Regions from separate parts of the Methylobacterium sp. V23 genome, predicted to be linked through region 1. Evidence: riboswitches for the same ligand, from Rfam matches in the RefSeq annotation. Region 1 holds a riboswitch; each other region holds the start of a gene.
The links. A riboswitch is a leader RNA that binds a small molecule or an ion and turns the genes downstream of it on or off. The one in region 1 is predicted to bind cobalamin.

Region 1 (4,302 bases):
ATGACGTTGGCGAGTTCGCGGATGGTGGCCACCGAGTGGCGGTGCTGGGTCACGCCCATCGCCCAGGTGCAGATCACCTTGTCGGCGGCGAGGTAGACCTCGGCCGCGACCTCGAGATCGGCCCGGGTCAGGCCGGACTGATCCTCGATGGTGTCCCAGCCCGTGGCGTCCACGGCGGCCCGGTAGGCCTCGTAATCCGCGGTGTGGTTGCGCAGGAACGTACGGTCGAGCAGCGACGGCTTTCCGGCCGCGCGCGCCGCATCGTCGGCCGCGAACACCGCCTTGGCGATGCCGCGGAACGCCGCCATGTCGCCGCCGAGGCGCGGCTGGTAGTAGTGGCTCGCCACCGGCGCGCTGGCGCCGCGCAGCATCTCCACGGTGTTCTGGGGGTCGGCGAAGCGCTCCAGCCCGCGCTCGCGCACGGGGTTGAACACCACGACCTTCGCGCCGCGCTGGGCCGCGCGCCGCAGGTCGCCGAGCATGCGCGGATGGTTGGTGCCGGGGTTCTGCCCGACCACGAAGATCGCGTCGGCCTTCTCGAAATCCTCCAGCAGCACGGTGCCCTTGCCGACGCCGATGGCCGCCTGGAGGGCGATGCCGCTGGCCTCGTGGCACATGTTTGAGCAGTCGGGGAAATTGTTGGTGCCGTAGTGCCGGGCGAAGAGCTGGTAGAGGTAGGCGGCCTCGTTGGAGGCGCGGCCCGAGGTGTAGAACTCGGCCTGGTCCGGGTGATCGAGGCCGCGCAGGGTGGCGCCGATCTCCGCGAAGGCGGCGTCCCAGGTGGTGACGACGTAGCAGTCGCTCGCCGCGTCGTAGCGCATCGGATGCGTGAGGCGGCCCTCGCCCTCCAGGGCGTAGTCGGTCCAGCCGCGCAGCTCGGTCACGGTATGCCTGGCGAAGAATTTCGGCGGGGTGCGCTTGTCCGTGGCTTCCCAGGACACCGCCTTCACGCCGTTCTCGCAGAACTCGAAGGAGGAGCCGTGCGCCGGATCCCCCCAGGCGCAGCCTGGGCAGTCGAAGCCGTCGGGCTGGTTGGCCTTCAGCATGGCACGGGCGCCCGACAGCGGCGCCCGGCTTCCCAGCAGGTGCTTGCCGCAGCTTTTCAGGGCCCCCCAGCCGCCAGCCGCGGAGGAGCGCTTCGGGGACGCGACCGGATGATCCATGAAGGGGTCCTGAGGGGCAGGGCTCGCGCGGCCGACGATCGGTCGCGAAGCGGAGCAGTCTCGCTTCAGCGATATCGCGATGCACCGTGCGCGCTCAATCGCGTGAAAACGCAGGCCAGTCATGCCGTTAGGGGTACCATGCGTTTTTTGCAGAGCCGATGAAGAGTGGGTTAAAACCGTTCCAGGCCGCGATGCGAAACATCAGGTGCTCGATCCCGAGGGCCGCGCTCTGGCGGAGGGCCGGCCGATCGCCTAACCCTCGCCCCGGATCGCGGCGGGGACGCGCGGCAGGCGGGAGCGCGGGAGATGAAGACGCCGGTGAGGATCTTCGCGGCGGCGGCCGTCGCCCTCGCGGTCGGCCTCGCGGTGATGGCGCATGATCGGCAGATGGGGGCCGAATGGGCCGTGTCCGCCGAGCAGATCGCCGACGCTCGGGCCTACGGAAAGCCCGGCGTGGAACTACCGCCGGGTCACATGGTGACCGAGCCCCAGCGCAGCGAGGGCGCGGACCGGCTTCCCCTGAAGTGGATCCTCCTCGGCCTGGTGGCCGGCGGCGCCGTGCTGGCCGGGACGGGCCACCGGCGCGAGCCGGCCCGGAAACCGGAGGGACGGCGCTGACGCCCGGCCCCTGTCGCCTGCCGGGCACACCGGCCTGAAAAGCCGCCGCGGCCATTGACGCCGTAGCCGCCGATCGGGCCTCCTGACCCCCGACGGTTCCTCAGGATCGAGGATCAAAAGGGAACGCGGTGAGGGCGAGCGCCCGAGGCCGCGGCTGCCCCCGCAACTGTAAGCGGCGAGCTCCTCATCAGCACGTCACTGGGTTCTCGGACCTGGGAAGACGATGGGAGGGCGGTGACCCGCGAGCCAGGAGACCTGCCGTCAGTCGTGGTCACACGCGAAACGCATCGGGCGGGGTGTCCTGATGGGTGTCGGGGTGGATGCCGCGTGGCATCCGTGCCGGCCTCGTTCGCGGTGACGTGCCACAGACGTCGCCCGAGGTCCCATGTCGTCCTCTGATTTTTGTTCGCCCTCTCGTTCTCGATCATCTCGGCGTTCTCGCGCGTTTCGCCGTTCACGGCTTTCCCGCCGATCCTGGCTCCTCGCCGCCTGCGCCGGTCTCGCCCCCTACGGCGCTGGGATTCCTGACGCCGTCGCCCAGAGCGCGCAGGCGGATCTCGCCGAGTTGTCCGTGACCGCGGAGGCACCGGCGGGCGGCGGGCGTGGACCGACCGCCAATGCGGGGTACGTCGGCGGCGTCACCGGCATCGGCGGCGGCCTCCGGACCGTCGATGCGGCGAGCGCCGGCGTGATCTCGGGCGCGGCGCTGAACAGCCGGCCGATCACCCGGCCCGGCGAGGTGCTGGAGAGCGTGCCCGGCCTCATCGTCACCCAGCATTCCGGGGAGGGGAAGGCCAACCAGTTCTTCCTGCGCGGGTTCAACCTCGACCACGGCACCGACATCGCCATCGCGGTGGACGGCATGCCAGTGAACATGCGCACCCACGCCCACGGCCAGGGCTATGCCGACCTCAACTTCCTGATTCCCGAGCTCGTCGGCGCGGTGGCGTTCCACAAGGGGCCGTACTTCGTCCGCGACGGCGACTTCGCCTCGGCCGGCTCGGTGCGGATCGACTATCTCGACACGGTGGAGCGCAACCTCGCGCTGACCTCGCTCGGCAGCTTCGGCTACAAGCGCGCCCTCAGCATCGCCTCCGCGGCCCTCGGCGAAGGCCGCCTGCTCGTGGCCGGCGAGGCCCAGACCTATGAGGGCCCCTGGGACGTGCCGGACCGCCTCGCCAAGCTCAACGCCGTCGTCCGCTACAGCCAGGGGACGGCCCTCGACGGCTTCGCGCTGACGGGAATGGCCTACTGGGCCAAGTGGAACGCCACCAACCAGATCCCCGAGCGGGCGGTGGCGGAAGGCCTGATCGGACGCTTCGGCTCCCTGGATCCCACCGATGGCGGCGACACCGGCCGCTTCTCCCTCTCGGGCCGCTGGAGCCGGACGAGCGACGCCGGGATCACCCGGGCGAGCGCCTACGTCATCCGCTACGGCATGAACCTGTTCAACGACTTCACCTACTTCCTCAACGATCCGGTGAACGGCGACCAGTTCCGTCAGCGCGACAGCCGCGTGCTCGGCGGCGGGGAGGTCAGCCATACCGTCCAGGGCAGCCTGTTCGGCGTGGCCATGGAGAACGAGATCGGCCTCCAGACCCGCACCGACAGCATCCGGGTCGGCCTGTTCAACACCACGAACCGGCAGTACCGCTCGACGGTCCTGGACGACCGGGTGCTGGAGGCAAGTGGAGCGTTCTACTACGAGAACCGCCTGCGCTGGACCGACTGGCTGCGCACCAGCGTCGGCTTCCGCGCCGATACCTATTACGCCGACGTGGTGTCCGATACGGCGGCGAATTCCGGCACGGCGCGCGACAGCATCGTCAACCCGAAGCTTGGCCTCGTGCTGGGCCCGTGGTTCGACACCGAGCTGTTCGTGAACTACGGCGGCGGCTTCCACTCGAACGACGCCCGCGGCGTCACCGCCACGGTGGATCCGACCAGCCCCCTGTTCACCATCAGCCGGTCGCCCTTCCTGGTGCCCTCGACGGGATCGGAGATCGGTCTGCGCAACCGCAGCATCGCCAGGCTGGAGACGGCCGTGACGCTGTTCCAGCTCGATTTCGCGTCCGAGAACCTGTTCCAGGGCGACAGCGGCACCACCGAGCCGAGCCGTCCCACCCGCCGCTTCGGCATCGAGTGGACCAACCGCTACGCGGTGACGCCCTGGCTCTCCCTCGAGGGGGACCTGACGGTGACCCATGCGCGCTTCGCCGACCGCGACCCCGTCGGCGACCGGGTCCCGGAGGCGCCGACCACCATCGCCTCGGCCGGGTTCACCGTCGGCGAGGGGCCGGGCTGGTTCGGATCGATGCGCCTGCGCTACTTCGGGCCGCGGCCGCTGATCGAGGACAATTCCGTGCGCTCGCGCCCGACCGCACTCGTGAACGGCCGGGTTGGCTACAATTTCGACAATGGGGTCAGCCTGTCCCTCGACGTGCTGAACCTGACCAACGCCAAGGCCGACCAGATCACCTACTTCTACGCCTCGCGCCTGCCCGGCGAGGCGGCGGACGGC
Region 2 (4,302 bases), on a different contig from region 1:
CGCCAGGGTCACGAACTTGCTCGCGCTATCGCAAGCGCACAGGGCCATGCGGGACCACGCCGCACTGCTCGCCCGGGAGGTCGCAGCCGCCGTCGCCCTGGTCGAGGAGCGTGAACGCGAGATCGTGTCCACGCTGATGCGAGCGGCCGAGAACCGGGATGCAGATACGGGAGACCACATCGCCCGTGTCTCGGCCTACACGGGCCTGATCGCGGAGGCCCTTGGCCTAGGCCCCGCGGAGCGTCGCCTGATGAGCTTGGCGGCGACCATGCACGATGTCGGCAAGATTGCCGTTCCGGATGCCATCCTGCTCAAGCCGGGTCCGCTCACGCCCGAGGAACGCTGCGAGATGGAGCGCCATGCCGAGCGCGGTCAGCGCATCCTGGGCGGGAGCGCCTCGGAGGTCATGCGCCTGGCTGCCGACATCGCGGTCAGCCACCACGAGCGTTGGGACGGGACCGGCTATCCTAATCGTCTCAAGGGCGAAGCCATACCGCTGGCGGGGCGGGTGGTGGCCGTAGCCGACGTCTTCGATGCGCTCATCACCGAGAGACCCTACAAGCAGGCATGGTCGCTGGAACGCGCCCGTCGCTACCTAATCGAGAATGCGGGAGCCCACTTCGATCCACGCGTCATCAATGCCTTCCTCGACCGCTGGTCCCAGGTGGAGGGCGCCTTGTCCCCGACGAGGCTCCGAGACAGTGACGTCGCAGCAGCATGAAAGGGCTGGGTGGTCGGCGAGTGAGGGGCCGCGTCGGGCAAGGCTACACACAACCGGATTGGATCGGAGGCGTAACGTCCGTTTCCGCATTAGAGCCACGGTCCGGTTGGCACCCTTCTCTGACTCTGCCGCAAGCAGCCGAGAATGTCAGGAAAACGATCGGATACCCGACATTCGGCTGGTTAGGACGAATGTCTGAGTTGGGTGGAATGCGGTCCGGCTGCTTTCGATCGGAAGACGTCCTTAAGCGGCCTATCGTGAAGGCCATCGGGCATCGGCTAGTTGCACCACCAGGCACAGGCTGCCTAACCTCTCACCTCAGATGGACCAGAGCCTCCGCTTCTGAACACCGCAGACAGTCTCAAATCATTTGACGGCGCACAACCATCCAGAACCATGCCGATGCAATGTTACAATGTTGCGGAAAATGGCGTCCCCTCGATTGACTATGCGGCGGCGCCCAGCGAATGTCTGACCGTCAAGGTTCCTGCGGGTCGTCGGCTCGCGGGCTAAGAGGGAATTCGGGGTGCTCGCAAGAGTGCTTCCGAAGCTGCCCCCGCAACTGTCAGCGGCGAGCCCTTTCCGTTCATGGTCACTGGTGCGTCGCACCGGGAAGGCTGAGGCGAGGGTAACGACCCGCGAGCCAGGAGACCTGCCTTGCACCACGATACGTCTCTCGGGCGGGGTGTCCCGGCGGAGCGCATGAGCGGGCTCGGCTGCTGACGCGGCCGATCCCGTGAGGGCACCCGCTCGGCCGTCGCTCGACAACCTTGAGCGCACCGGTGCCCCTTCGTCCCAACCTGCCGACCTCGAAGGCCCCGATCGTGAGCCTGCCCGTTCCGGCGAAGCGTCGTCGGACGTCGGGGCATCGAGGATCGCACTACGCGCTCACCGCAATCCTCTCGGCAGCTGCGCCTTCCTTGGAGGCGCGGGCGCAGGAGGCCATCACGCTGGAGGAGCTCTCCGTGGAAGGGGCTGGCGGAGGTGCCCCGGCCGTCGCTGGTGCTGGTCCCAACCCGGGGATCGGCCTGATCGGTCCGACCCCGGGTTACCGGGCCGACCGGGCGGTGAGCAGCACGAAGACCGACACCCCTCAGCGCGACGTGCCCCAGATCGTCACCGTCGCACCGCGGGAGGTCATCACGGACCTGGCCGCCACCCGGGTAGACCGCGTCTTCAACTACACGCCCGGCGTGGCCCAGCAGAACAATTTCGGCGGCCTGACGGTGTTCAGCTACGCCATCCGCGGCACGACCACCTCGGAACTCTACCGCAACGGCTTCCCGATCAACCGGGGCTCGCCGCCGCCGCCCGACACCCAGAACGTCGAGCGGATCGAGGTCCTGAAGGGTCCCGGCGGCGGCCTGTTCGGGCGCAGCGACCCCGGCGGCCTCGTCAACTTCGTCACCAAGCAGCCGACCGCCGAGCGCTTCGTCGAGATGGGCGGCCTGTGGGGCTCGTTCGAGCAGTTCCGCGGCACGGTGGATGCCGGCGGCGCTTTGAACGAGGACGGCGCGCTCCTCTACCGCTTCAACTTCGCGGGCGGCCGCCAGGGCAGCTTCCGCGATTTTGTCGACAGCGACCGGCTCCTCGTGGCGCCGGTGGTGAGCTGGCAGGTCACGCCGGACACCAAGGTCACCGTCGAGACCGAGTTCCTGCGCAACCGCGTCGTCGTCGACCGCGGTGTGATCGCGATCAACCGGCAGCTCGGCTTCCTGCCAATCTCCCGCTTTCTCGGCGAGCCGGGGCAGAGCACCTATCAGAGCTCGGACACGATGCAGGTGCGTGTCGAGCATCGCTTCAACGCCGACTGGCAGATGCGGCTTGCCACCCACTTCAACACCGGCTCGCTGGTCGGGGAATCGGCAGAGGTCCGTGGCTTGGCAGCCGATAACCGCACCGTCCTGCGCGACCGGAACTTTCGCGATTACCGCTGGGATACCGCCATCGGCCAGGCCGAGGTGGTGGGGCGCTTCGCCACCGGCGATCTCGGTCATACCCTGCTTCTCGGCTTCGAGCGCGAGAGCACCGACAGCCGCGTGGTCTACGACCGCTCGAACTTCCGCGAGAGCCCCTACAGGCTCGACATCTACGACCCGCGCTACGGCCAGGCGCTGCCGCCGCTGACTATACGGCGCAACAACCTGGAGCGGGTCACCAACACCGCCCTCTACGCGCAGGACCAGATCGCGCTGAGCCCTGAGTGGAAGGCCCTGCTCGGCGTACGCTTCGACTTCTTCGAGCAGTCCTTCCGCGAGAGGACGAACTCAACCCAGTCGGAGCAATCGCGGGTGGCGGCCACTCCGCGCGCCGGCCTCGTCTACCAGCCCCTGCCGGAGCTTTCGCTCTACACCAATGTCGGCACCAGCTTTCGGCCCAATATCGGCATCGACTCGTTTGCAGTGGCACGCTCGGCCCCATTCGAGCCCGAGACCGGGATCGGCTACGAGGTCGGCGCCAAGCTGGATGTCTTCGGCGGCGCGCTCGGCCTGACGGCAGCAGCCTTCCGCATCGAGCGCGAGAACGTGCTGACGGCTGACCCCAACAACAGCGGGTTCTCGCTGGCGGCGGGGGGTGTGCGCAGCCAGGGCTTCGAGTTGACGGCCGCCGGCCAGATCACTCCCGAGATCAAGGTCCTGGCGGGCTACGTCTACGCCGACGCAGTGGTGACCAAGGACAACGTGCTCCCCGTGGGCGCCCCGCTCATCAACATCCCGCGTCACTCGGGCAGCCTGCTCGCCGTGCACGAGGTGCAGGCGGGCCCCTGGAAGGGCCTCGGCCTCGGCGGCGGCGTGCGCGGCGTCGGCGAGCGCGCCGGTGACGCGTCCGGTTCAGGCTTTGTCCTGCCGGCCTACATCGCCGTCGATGCCCTGGCCTATTACCGCTACGAGAACATACGCTTCGGCCTCAACGTCGAGAACATCTTCGACGCGACCTATTACGAGAGCTCGAACAGCGTGTTTCGGGTCTATCCCGGTGCGCCCCGGCGCTTCACCGGTACGATCTCGGTGCGCTTCTGATGGCTGGGGTCACGACCCATGCGGGCAACGTCGTCCTGGAGATCCAAGGGGCGGGCAAGCGCTTCGGCGAACGCCAGGCCCTCGACGGCCTCGACCTGTCGCTCCACCCCAGCGAGGTCTTCGCCCTGCTCGGGCCGAACGGGGCCGGCAAGACCACCACGGTCAACCTGATCCTCGGCTTCCTGAAGGCGGATGCCGGCACGGTCCGGGTCTGCGGTGTCGATGCCGGCGCCGACCCGGTCGGTGCCCGCCGACACGTGGCCTACATCCCCGAGCAGGTGGCGCTGTATCCCGGCCTCTCCGGCGTGGAGAACCTGCGCTACTTCACGACCTTGGCCGGTCTCAACCTGAGCAAGGGGACCGCCCGAACGCTCCTGGCCGAGGCCGGTCTCGCCGAGACTGCCTACGAGCGTCCCGCCGACTCCTATTCCAAGGGCATGCGCCAGAAGGTCGGCATCGCGGTGGCACTCGCGAGCCGTGCCCGGCTCCTCCTCCTTGACGAACCGACCTCAGGCCTTGATCCAAGCGCGGCCGCGGACTTCTCCACCACGGTCCGGGCAG
Region 3 (4,302 bases), on a different contig from region 1:
CGATCAGGATGTGCTCGGGCGGATCGGCCCGGTCGAGGAGCTTGTTCAGGGCCGGCACGAAGTCGTCGGCCACGGTGCAGCAGATGCAGCCGTTGGCGAGCTCGACGATGTCCTCGTCGCCGCAGCCCTCGATGCCGCAGGCGGCCAGGAACGAGCCGTCGAAGCCGATGTCGCCGAACTCGTTGACGATGATGGCGAGGCGCCGGCCGCCGGCGTTCTCCACGAGGTGGCGCACCAGCGTGGTCTTGCCGGCCCCGAGAAAGCCCGTGACGATGGTGCAGGGAATCTTGGCGACGAGGGTCATTCGGCGGCGTCCGTGATGCGGGGCGCCGCGAGCGGCGGCAGAGGAGCGGGGAACGGCGGGATGCGGGCGACGACGCCCTTGCGGAATTCCTGGGGCCGCGCCTTCCACGGCACGATGCCGTCCGCTGTCTCGGCGTAGAGCGCGACGCCGTCCAGGATGGTGCCGGCGGAGGCGACCGGGTCGAGGTCGCCGTAGACGTAGGTCCAGCGGCCTTGCGAGGCGACCGCCACGGTGCAGGGGCGCTTGCAGACCGAGAGGCATTCGACGCTCTCGACCGTGATGCCGGGGTGGGCCCCGGTGCTCACGGCCTCCTGGAGCGCCGCCAGCAGGCGGGCGCCGGCGCGGGGCTCCGCCGTATCGCCGGCCGCCCGGCAGGTGGCGCAGACGTAGAGGGTCACGGGCGCGGCCTCAGGCATGGGTCGGCCGGGTTCGGCCGAAGAGGCCCCAGGCCCAGCCATAGGCCAGCCCGATCACCGCCCAGAACACGAAGGCGATGCCGAGCGAGCGCGCGGCGAACTGGGCGGCGTAGGAGGCCGGCAGGTTCGAGGCGGCGTGGCTCGCCTCCGGCGCCCCGGCAAGATGGGGCGCCACGAGGAGCACGAGGCCGCCCGCGATGGTGATCGGCGCCCGCCGGATCGCGATGAGGTAGAGGCCCATGGCGGTGGCCGCGGCGGTCATCACCCACCAGAACTGGCGATCGGCCAACGGCGCGGCCTCCATGCCGGGGAGTTCCGGGGCAAGGCCGAGGGCCGGGGCCAGCGCCACGGCGAGGAAGCCCCCGATGGCGAAGCGCAGGCCGGCCTCGGGGCTGGGCTCGCGGTGGCAGGCGAGGAGCACGGCGCCGAGCAGGAGCGCGTAGCCGACGCCGCCCACCAGGGTGGCCAGGGCCGTGAAGGCCATGCGCGGCAGGCCGGGGCCCGGCTGCCAGTCGGGCGCGACTTCGCCGCCCGCCACCGAGGGGTCCTTGGTGCCGTGATCGTGACCGCCGTGAACGCGGACGATCAGGGCGGCGGGGGTCGGCCGGACGGGCGCGGCGGAGGCCTGCGTCTCGTAGCGCTCGGCCGCGATGATGAGCGGCGAGGTGAGCGCGAGCTGCAGGCCCGTCGCGACGACAGCCGCGAGAAAGCCGGCGACCAGGGCCGCCGACACGAGCCGGATGATCATGGGCGGTTCTGCCTTAAGCGGAGGCGCTCAGTGGCAGGGGAAGTTCTGGCTGTGCCGGAAGTCGTGCGCCGCGTTGTGCAGCGCCATCGCCGGGGCAAAGCCGGCCATGAACACGAGGCCGAGGCCGAGGAAGGCGGCCACGAGCACGGCGCCGAGGCGCTCGTTGGTGCGGGTGCCGGTCAGGACGAGGGTGTTGGTCGACATCGGGTACATCTCCTGGCCACCCCGCCGGCGGCCGTCAAGGATGGGGCGTGGACGGCAGGTCCACTTTCGACGGCAGGTCTCCTGGCTCGCGGGTCGCTGGTCCTGCCGCCTTCCCGGATCGCTCCAGTGGCTGATGGCAGTCCCGTCTCCGCTCACAGTTGCGGGGGCAGCCGCGGTTTCAGGGTCGCCCCCTCACCGCATTCCCTTTTCACCCCGTCGCCGGGGCACCGTCCGATCCTCGCTTCTACGCGGTTGCCGATCCGCTGACAACGCGGCCCGGGCGGGTTTCCCGCCTTTGACCTCGGACCTCGATATCGGGCACAGCATGCCCCATGCCGCATCCTCCACCCCGAATGATCCTCGTGCTCGGCGGCGCGCGCTCGGGCAAGAGCGCCCATGCCGAGGCGCTGATCGAGGCCCAGCCTCGACCCTGGCTCTACCTCGCCACCGCCCAGGCCTGGGACGACGAGATGCGGGAGCGCATCGCGCTCCACCGCGCCCGCCGCCCGGAGGGCTGGATCACGCAGGACGTGCCGATCGCCCTGGCCGAGGCGGTCGCCGCCGCGACCGGGCCGGTGCTGGTCGATTGCCTCACCCTCTGGCTCACCAACCTCATCCTGGCCGAGGCCGACCTCGAGGCTGCCACCGCCGCGCTGCTCGCGGCCTGTGCGGCGGCCCCCGGCCCGGTGGTCCTGGTCGGCAACGAGGTCGGCCTCGGGATCGTACCGGACAACGCCCTCGCGCGCCGCTTCCGCGACGCCGCCGGGCGCCTGCACCAGCGCCTCGCGGCCCAGGCGGACCGCGTCGTCCTCACGGTGGCGGGCCTGCCGATGATCGTGAAACCCCAACCCGGAGCCACCCCATGACGGACGCCGAGACCGAGGCCGCGCGGCACCGCGAGAAGATGGAGAAGCGCAAGGCCGTCCAGGACGCCGAGGTGGCGGAGAAGACGATCGAGAAGGGGCTCCTCATCGTCAATACCGGTCCCGGAAAGGGCAAGACCACGGCGGCCCTCGGGCTGATGCTGCGGGCCCTCGGCCATGGCTGGCGCGTCGGCGTGGTGCAGTTCATCAAGGGCGCCTGGGACACCGGCGAGAAGCACGCCCTCAAGGCTTTCGGCGATCAGATCGATTGGCACACGCTCGGCGAGGGCTTCACCTGGGAGACCCAGGACAAGGCCCGCGACATCGCCGCCGCCGAGCATGCCTGGGCCAAGGCCCTCGAGCTCATGGCCGATCCGACGATCCGCCTCGTTGTCCTGGACGAGCTCAACATCGCGCTGCGCTACGACTACCTCGATCTCGACACCGTGGTGGCGGCCTTCCGGGCGCGCCGACCGGACCTCCACGTCATCGTCACCGGCCGCAACGCCAAGCCGGCCCTGATCGAGGCCGCCGACCTCGTCACCGAGATGGGCAGCGTGAAGCACCACTTCGCCGCCGGGGTGAAGGCGCAGGTGGGGATCGAGTTCTGATGCGGGCGGCCATCGTGGCGGTCGCGCTGTCCACCGTGCTGGGAACGCACGGAGTCCGGGCCGACCCGGCCGGGCCGTGGCCCGCCACCTATCTGGGCCGCGTCGAGGCCCTGGCCGTGGTGGAGGGGCTGAACGCCCGGCTGCTCGCCAGCCGCTCCGCCACCGCGACCCTCGAAGGCTGGTGCGCCGAGCACGGCATGGCCGCGCCCCCCCGGCTCGCGGCGAACCTGCAGCGCGGCGCGGACAAGCCGGCCTCGGAGGAGACGCGCCGGCGCCTGAATGCCGGGCCCGACACGCTCCTGCGCTACCGTCAGGTGAAGCTCGCCTGCGGCGACCACGTCCTGTCCGAGGCGGACAACTGGTACGTGCCCGAGCGCCTGACCCCGGAGATGAACCGCCTTCTCGAGACCACCGACACGCCGTTCGGCCGGGCGGTCCAGGCCCTCGGCACGACGCGGCAGACCATCGGTGCCGAGCTCCTGTGGCAGCCCCTGCCGCACGGGTGGGACCAGGCGCCGCCCCCTGCGGCGACCTGCGGCGACCTCGCGATCCCGGACCATCTGTTCCGGCATCGGGCCGTGCTGTTCACGGCGGAGCGCGTACCGTTCGCGGAGGTGGTCGAGACCTACGGCGCCGCCATCCTGGCCTTTCATCGCGCCGGGCGCCCCGTCGATCCGGCCTGCGCGACGTCCCCGTCGGGGCGGCCACAGCCATGACCCGCGCCCTCATGATCCAGGGCACCGGCTCGGATGTCGGCAAGTCGCTGATCGTCGCCGGGCTGTGCCGGGTCTTCGCCCGGCGCGGGCTCGCCGTGCGGCCGTTCAAGCCGCAGAACATGTCGAACAACGCCGCCGTCACGGCCGATGGCGGCGAGATCGGGCGGGCCCAGGCCTTGCAGGCGCGGGCGGCCGGCGTGGCGCTCTCGGTGCACATGAACCCGGTGCTGCTGAAGCCCCAGAGCGAGACCGGCAGCCAGGTCGTGGTCCAGGGCCGCATGGTCGGCACCGCCAAGGCGCGGGACTACCAGGCCTGGAAACCGCGCCTCCTCGCCTCGGTGCTGGAAAGCTTCGCGTATCTGAAGGCCGAGGCCGACCTCGTGGTGGTCGAGGGGGCGGGCTCGGCCTCCGAGGTCAACCTGCGGGCCGGCGACATCGCC
Region 4 (4,302 bases), on a different contig from region 1:
AGAGCAGCAGGTTGATGAAGAAGCCGAAGGCGACCGCCGTCGCCAGTACGGGCCGCATCGCACGCAAGCCGTCGCTCAACACCGACCGCGTCGCCTGCGTGCTCATGCTGAACTCTTCATCCCTGTGCGGGCGCCGGCGACGCCAGATCCGAACGTCCCAGGCAATCCCATGCCTGAATTCTTCATCCACGGATGATAGCGCAGTCTGGACTGTTTCCAACAAACTTGCCACCGGCCCCGCCGGATCACGGGCGTCGAACGGCGCGGCCCGAGCGCGGCGGCGTCACCGCGCCGTCTTAGCCTCGGCGTAATGGCCTCGACGTCATGAGCGAGGCGCCCTGCGGAAACCGGCCGGGTTCGCGCCGTCTGGACAGTCTCCCGGGTCCTGCTCTATATGGTATTTACTGTACAAATTGATTGTGCCCTAACCATCACGGCCCGAGGAGGGATGCCCCGCGTGTACGCTCACCACCAACGGCTGGATTCGGAGGGGGTGCTGGAACTGCGCCGGGAGGGCGGCCGCTTCCTGAAGAACCTGCGCGAGGCACGCGGCCTGTCCCAGCGCCAGCTCGCCGCCCTGGTCGGGGCCGAGTACTACACCTTCATCTCGCAGCTCGAGACCGGACGCGGACGCATCCCGCCGGATCGCTACCGCGCCTGGGCAGCCGCCCTCGAGGTCCCCGCCAGGGACCTCGTCCGGGACCTGATGCGCTTCTACGATCCGCTCACCCACGAGATCCTGTTCGCGGACGCGGAACCGGCGCCGCCCGCCGACGGCTGAGGCGACCCGCCCCCGCGCCTGCGCCCGGCGCCAAGATGTCAGGAACGCGCGGCGTCCTCCTGCGCCGGCGCGGCCGGCTTCGGGGCGTTGCGGGCACGCTCGGCCCGCAGCTCCCGCTCGGCCATCAGCCAGAACTCGACCTCGAACCCCTCGGGACGATGATTGCGCTCCCAGATCTCATGGGCGCGCTCGCGAATCCGCTCGAACGTGATCCCATCCTCGGACATCGTGCGCTCTACTCCTTCAGTCTCGCTCACAGCGTCACAGCTCGGTTCTCCCTGCTGGGCCAACGCTCCACCGCGGGATTTGTCCCCCGATCGGCGCGCGGCCGCCCCTCCGGAGGGCTCCTGACGGATCCCGGAGGGTTTGACGGCGGCCCCGGAAACGGCCTAGCTTACCCGTGACGGTTCCTCAGGATCGAGGATCAAAAGGGAACGCGGTGAGGGCGAGCGCCCGAGGCCGCGGCTGCCCCCGCAACTGTAAGCGGCGAGCTCCTCATCAGCACGTCACTGGGTTCTCGGACCTGGGAAGACGATGGGAGGGCGGTGACCCGCGAGCCAGGAGACCTGCCGTCAGTCGTGGTCACACGCGAAACGCATCGGGCGGGGTGTCCTGGTGGGTGTCGGGGTGGATGCCGCGTGGCATCCGCGCCGGCCTCGTTCGCGGTGACGTGCCACTTCGCGCGACCCGTCGCGTCAGCCGTCCCGTCGATGCCCGTCCTCGCCCGCGCGCCTCGCTCCCGCATGCTCCCTCCGGCCGCCCCGCGCGGTCCGGACCCGGCTGCGCCGCGGACAAGCCTTCTTGGGGTCCCCGCGCACAATTGTAATGTTATAACATTCAGTCTAGCGAAGACGGCAGGTCGGCCCCGACCGATGCCCGCGCCCATCCCTGGTTGTCCCATGCCCGTCGCCCCCATCCCGTCCCGAACCGCGCACCCGCGCGGGTCGCGGCCAGGCCAGAGCTTGCCCCCGCGACACGTCCTGCCCCTGGCGGCCCTGCTCGGCGGCCTGATGCCGATCGCCGCCGAGGCCGAGACCCGGGAGATCCAGACTCGGGAAGTCCAGACTCGGGAAGTCCAGACCCGGGAGGCTCCACCGGCCGTGACCCTGGAGACCCTGGAGGTCTCGGGCTCCGGCCGGGGCGGCCCGCCGCCCGCCGAGGGCCTCAACCTGCGCAGCGTCGGCCGCAGCGCCAGCCGCCTCGGGCTGACGCCCCTGGAGACCCCCGCCAGCGTCGACGTGATCGCGGGCGAGACCACCCGCCTGCGCGGCCAGAACACCGTGGCGGAGGCCGTCACCCAGAACGCCACCGGCATCACCACGGTGGCGGCGCCGGGCAACGGCAACGGCGCCTTCACGGCCCGGGGCTTCGCCGGCCCGAACTCGATCCAGCAGCTCTACGACGGCACCCGCCTGTTCGTGGGCGCCGGCACCGTGACCTTCCCGTTCGACACCTGGAACGTCGAGCGCATCGAGGTGCTGCGCGGCCCGGCCTCGGTGCTCTACGGCGACGGCGCCATCGGCGGCGTGGTCAACGTGGTGACGAAGAAGCCGGTCTTCACGCCCCTGAACGAGGCCCGCGCGGCCTTGGGCTCGGACGGCCTCGCGCGGCTCGCCCTCGATTCCGGCGGCCCCATCGGCGAGGCCCTGGCCTATCGCCTCAACATCAGCGGCAACCGCGCCGAGGGCTGGATCGCGCCGGACGGCCGCTTCCGCAACCTCGCGGTCTCGGGCGCCCTGACCCTGCAGGCGACGCCGGACCTCGCCGTCACCCTGAGCCATGATTTCGGCTACCAGGAGCCGACCCGCTACTGGGGCACGCCCCTCGTCAACGGGCGCATCCTCGAATCCATCCGGTTCAACAACTACAACGTCCGCGACGCCCAGGTCCTCTGGACCGACAACTGGACGCAGCTGCGCACCGAGTGGACGCCGAGCGCCGACGTTACCGTGCGCAACACCGCCTACCGGCTCCAGAGCCGGCGCCAGTGGCGGGACGTGGAGCAGTACGCCTTCAACCGCGACACCGGGCGGATCGACCGCTCCGACTACCTCGAGATCGACCACAGCCAGGAGCAGATCGGGAACCGCCTCGACGCCACGGTCCGCGGCAGCCTGTTCGGCTTCCGCAACGAGGTCCTGGCCGGGTTCGACGTCAATCACATCGCCTTCCGGCACACCAACAACTTCTTCTTCGACACCCGCACCAGCGTCGATCCCTTCGCCTACGACCCCGGCCTGTTCCCCGCCGAGGGCCGGGCCCGGCCGGCCTACGCCACCCGCACCTCGCAGGCCTCGGTCTTCGCCGAGAACCGCCTGATCCTCTCCGACCAGGTCTCCCTGCTGGCGGGCGTGCGCTACGACGCGCCCGTCCTGCACCGGACCGATCTCGTCACCGGCGCCAGCTTCGACCGCGACTTCCGGGCCCTGAGCTACCGCTTCGGCGCCGTCTACAACCCGACGCCGCTGCTGGCGCTCTATGCCCAGTACGCCACCGCCACCGACCCGGTGGGCAGCCTGATCTCGCTGTCGCAGAGTCTCGCCACCTTCCGGCTCTCCACCGGTGAGCAGGCGGAGGTCGGCGCCAAGGGCGTCGCCTTCGGCGGCCGGGCCGAGTGGACCCTGGCCGGCTACCGCATCGTCAAGGACAACCTGATCTCGACGGTGCCGGGCCAGCCGACGCGCGCGACCCAGGTCGGGCAGCAATCCTCCGTCGGCGTCGAGGCGGCGGTGAGCCTGCACCTCGCCGAGGCCTGGCGCATCGACGCCAACCTGGCGCTGCTGCACGCCCAGTACGACCGCTTCGACCAGGCGGTCGGCGGCACGGTGGTGTCCTTTGCCGGGCGCCAGCCCATCGACGTGCCGGAGCGGGTCGGCAACCTCTGGGTCAATTGGGCCTTCGCCCCGGCCTGGGAGGCGCGGGTCGGCCTGCAGCACGTGGGCGAGACCTTCAGCGACTTCGGCAACCAGGCCCCGCGCCCGGCCTACACCCTGGTCAATGCCGGGCTCGACCACCAGGTCACGCCGGATTCGCGCCTGTCGCTGCGCGCCTACAACCTGTTCGACACGATCTACGCGATCAGCGGCAACGCGGTGAACGGGGTCGGCACCAACTGGCTGCTGGGCCGGCCGCGCTCCGTCGAGGTCGCCTACAGCGTCCGGTTCTGATGCGGCTCAAATCCCTGAAGCGCTGGCTGATCCTCGGCCACCGCTGGCTCGGCATCGCCACGGGCCTGTTCCTCGCCGCCTGGGTGGTGTCGGGACTGGTGATGCTCTACGTGGCCTTTCCGGCCCTGAGCGAGGCCGAGCGCCTGTCCCGCCTCGCGCCGATCGCCTGGGACCGGGTCCTCCTCGGCCCGGACGAGGCCCTGGCCCGGGCCGGCCTCGCGGCGCCCCCCGGCGGCCTCAGCCTGTCGATGCGGGCCGGGGCGCCGGTCTACCAGGTCACCACCCGCGCGGGCGCCCGGCACCCGGTCTCGGCCGAGACCGGGCAGGCCCTCGGCCCCCTCGACGCCGCCGCGG

Region 2: linked by a shared signal. The riboswitch ahead of CRT23_RS24820 (TonB-dependent siderophore receptor) and the one ahead of CRT23_RS15425 (TonB-dependent receptor) in region 1 are both predicted to bind cobalamin.
Region 3: linked by a shared signal. The riboswitch ahead of CRT23_RS02055 (CbtB-domain containing protein) and the one ahead of CRT23_RS15425 (TonB-dependent receptor) in region 1 are both predicted to bind cobalamin.
Region 4: linked by a shared signal. The riboswitch ahead of CRT23_RS18695 (TonB-dependent siderophore receptor) and the one ahead of CRT23_RS15425 (TonB-dependent receptor) in region 1 are both predicted to bind cobalamin.

Annotation. Positions count from the first base shown of each region.
Region 1 covers NZ_PDHT01000015.1:47,930-52,231, reverse strand. The annotation lists gene CRT23_RS15435 (FdhF/YdeP family oxidoreductase) at 1-1,163, opposite strand, end outside; gene CRT23_RS15430 (hypothetical protein) at 1,470-1,781, shown strand; cobalamin riboswitch at 1,858-2,059, shown strand; gene CRT23_RS15425 (TonB-dependent receptor) at 2,353-4,302, shown strand, end outside.
Region 2 covers NZ_PDHT01000045.1:6,250-10,551, reverse strand. The annotation lists gene CRT23_RS24825 (HD domain-containing phosphohydrolase) at 1-721, shown strand, start outside; cobalamin riboswitch at 1,186-1,396, shown strand; gene CRT23_RS24820 (TonB-dependent siderophore receptor) at 1,618-3,741, shown strand; gene CRT23_RS24815 (ABC transporter ATP-binding protein) at 3,741-4,302, shown strand, end outside.
Region 3 covers NZ_PDHT01000001.1:444,013-448,314, forward strand. The annotation lists gene cobW (cobalamin biosynthesis protein CobW) at 1-304, opposite strand, end outside; gene CRT23_RS02045 (DUF1636 domain-containing protein) at 301-720, opposite strand; gene CRT23_RS02050 (CbtA family protein) at 713-1,468, opposite strand; gene CRT23_RS02055 (CbtB-domain containing protein) at 1,496-1,672, opposite strand; cobalamin riboswitch at 1,726-1,919, opposite strand; gene cobU (bifunctional adenosylcobinamide kinase/adenosylcobinamide-phosphate guanylyltransferase) at 2,026-2,538, shown strand; gene cobO (cob(I)yrinic acid a,c-diamide adenosyltransferase) at 2,535-3,146, shown strand; gene CRT23_RS02070 (hypothetical protein) at 3,146-3,862, shown strand; gene CRT23_RS02075 (cobyric acid synthase) at 3,859-4,302, shown strand, end outside.
Region 4 covers NZ_PDHT01000021.1:10,982-15,283, forward strand. The annotation lists gene CRT23_RS18680 (type I secretion system permease/ATPase) at 1-106, opposite strand, end outside; gene CRT23_RS18685 (helix-turn-helix transcriptional regulator) at 458-781, shown strand; gene CRT23_RS18690 (DUF2934 domain-containing protein) at 820-1,008, opposite strand; cobalamin riboswitch at 1,169-1,370, shown strand; gene CRT23_RS18695 (TonB-dependent siderophore receptor) at 1,792-3,948, shown strand; gene CRT23_RS18700 (PepSY domain-containing protein) at 3,948-4,302, shown strand, end outside.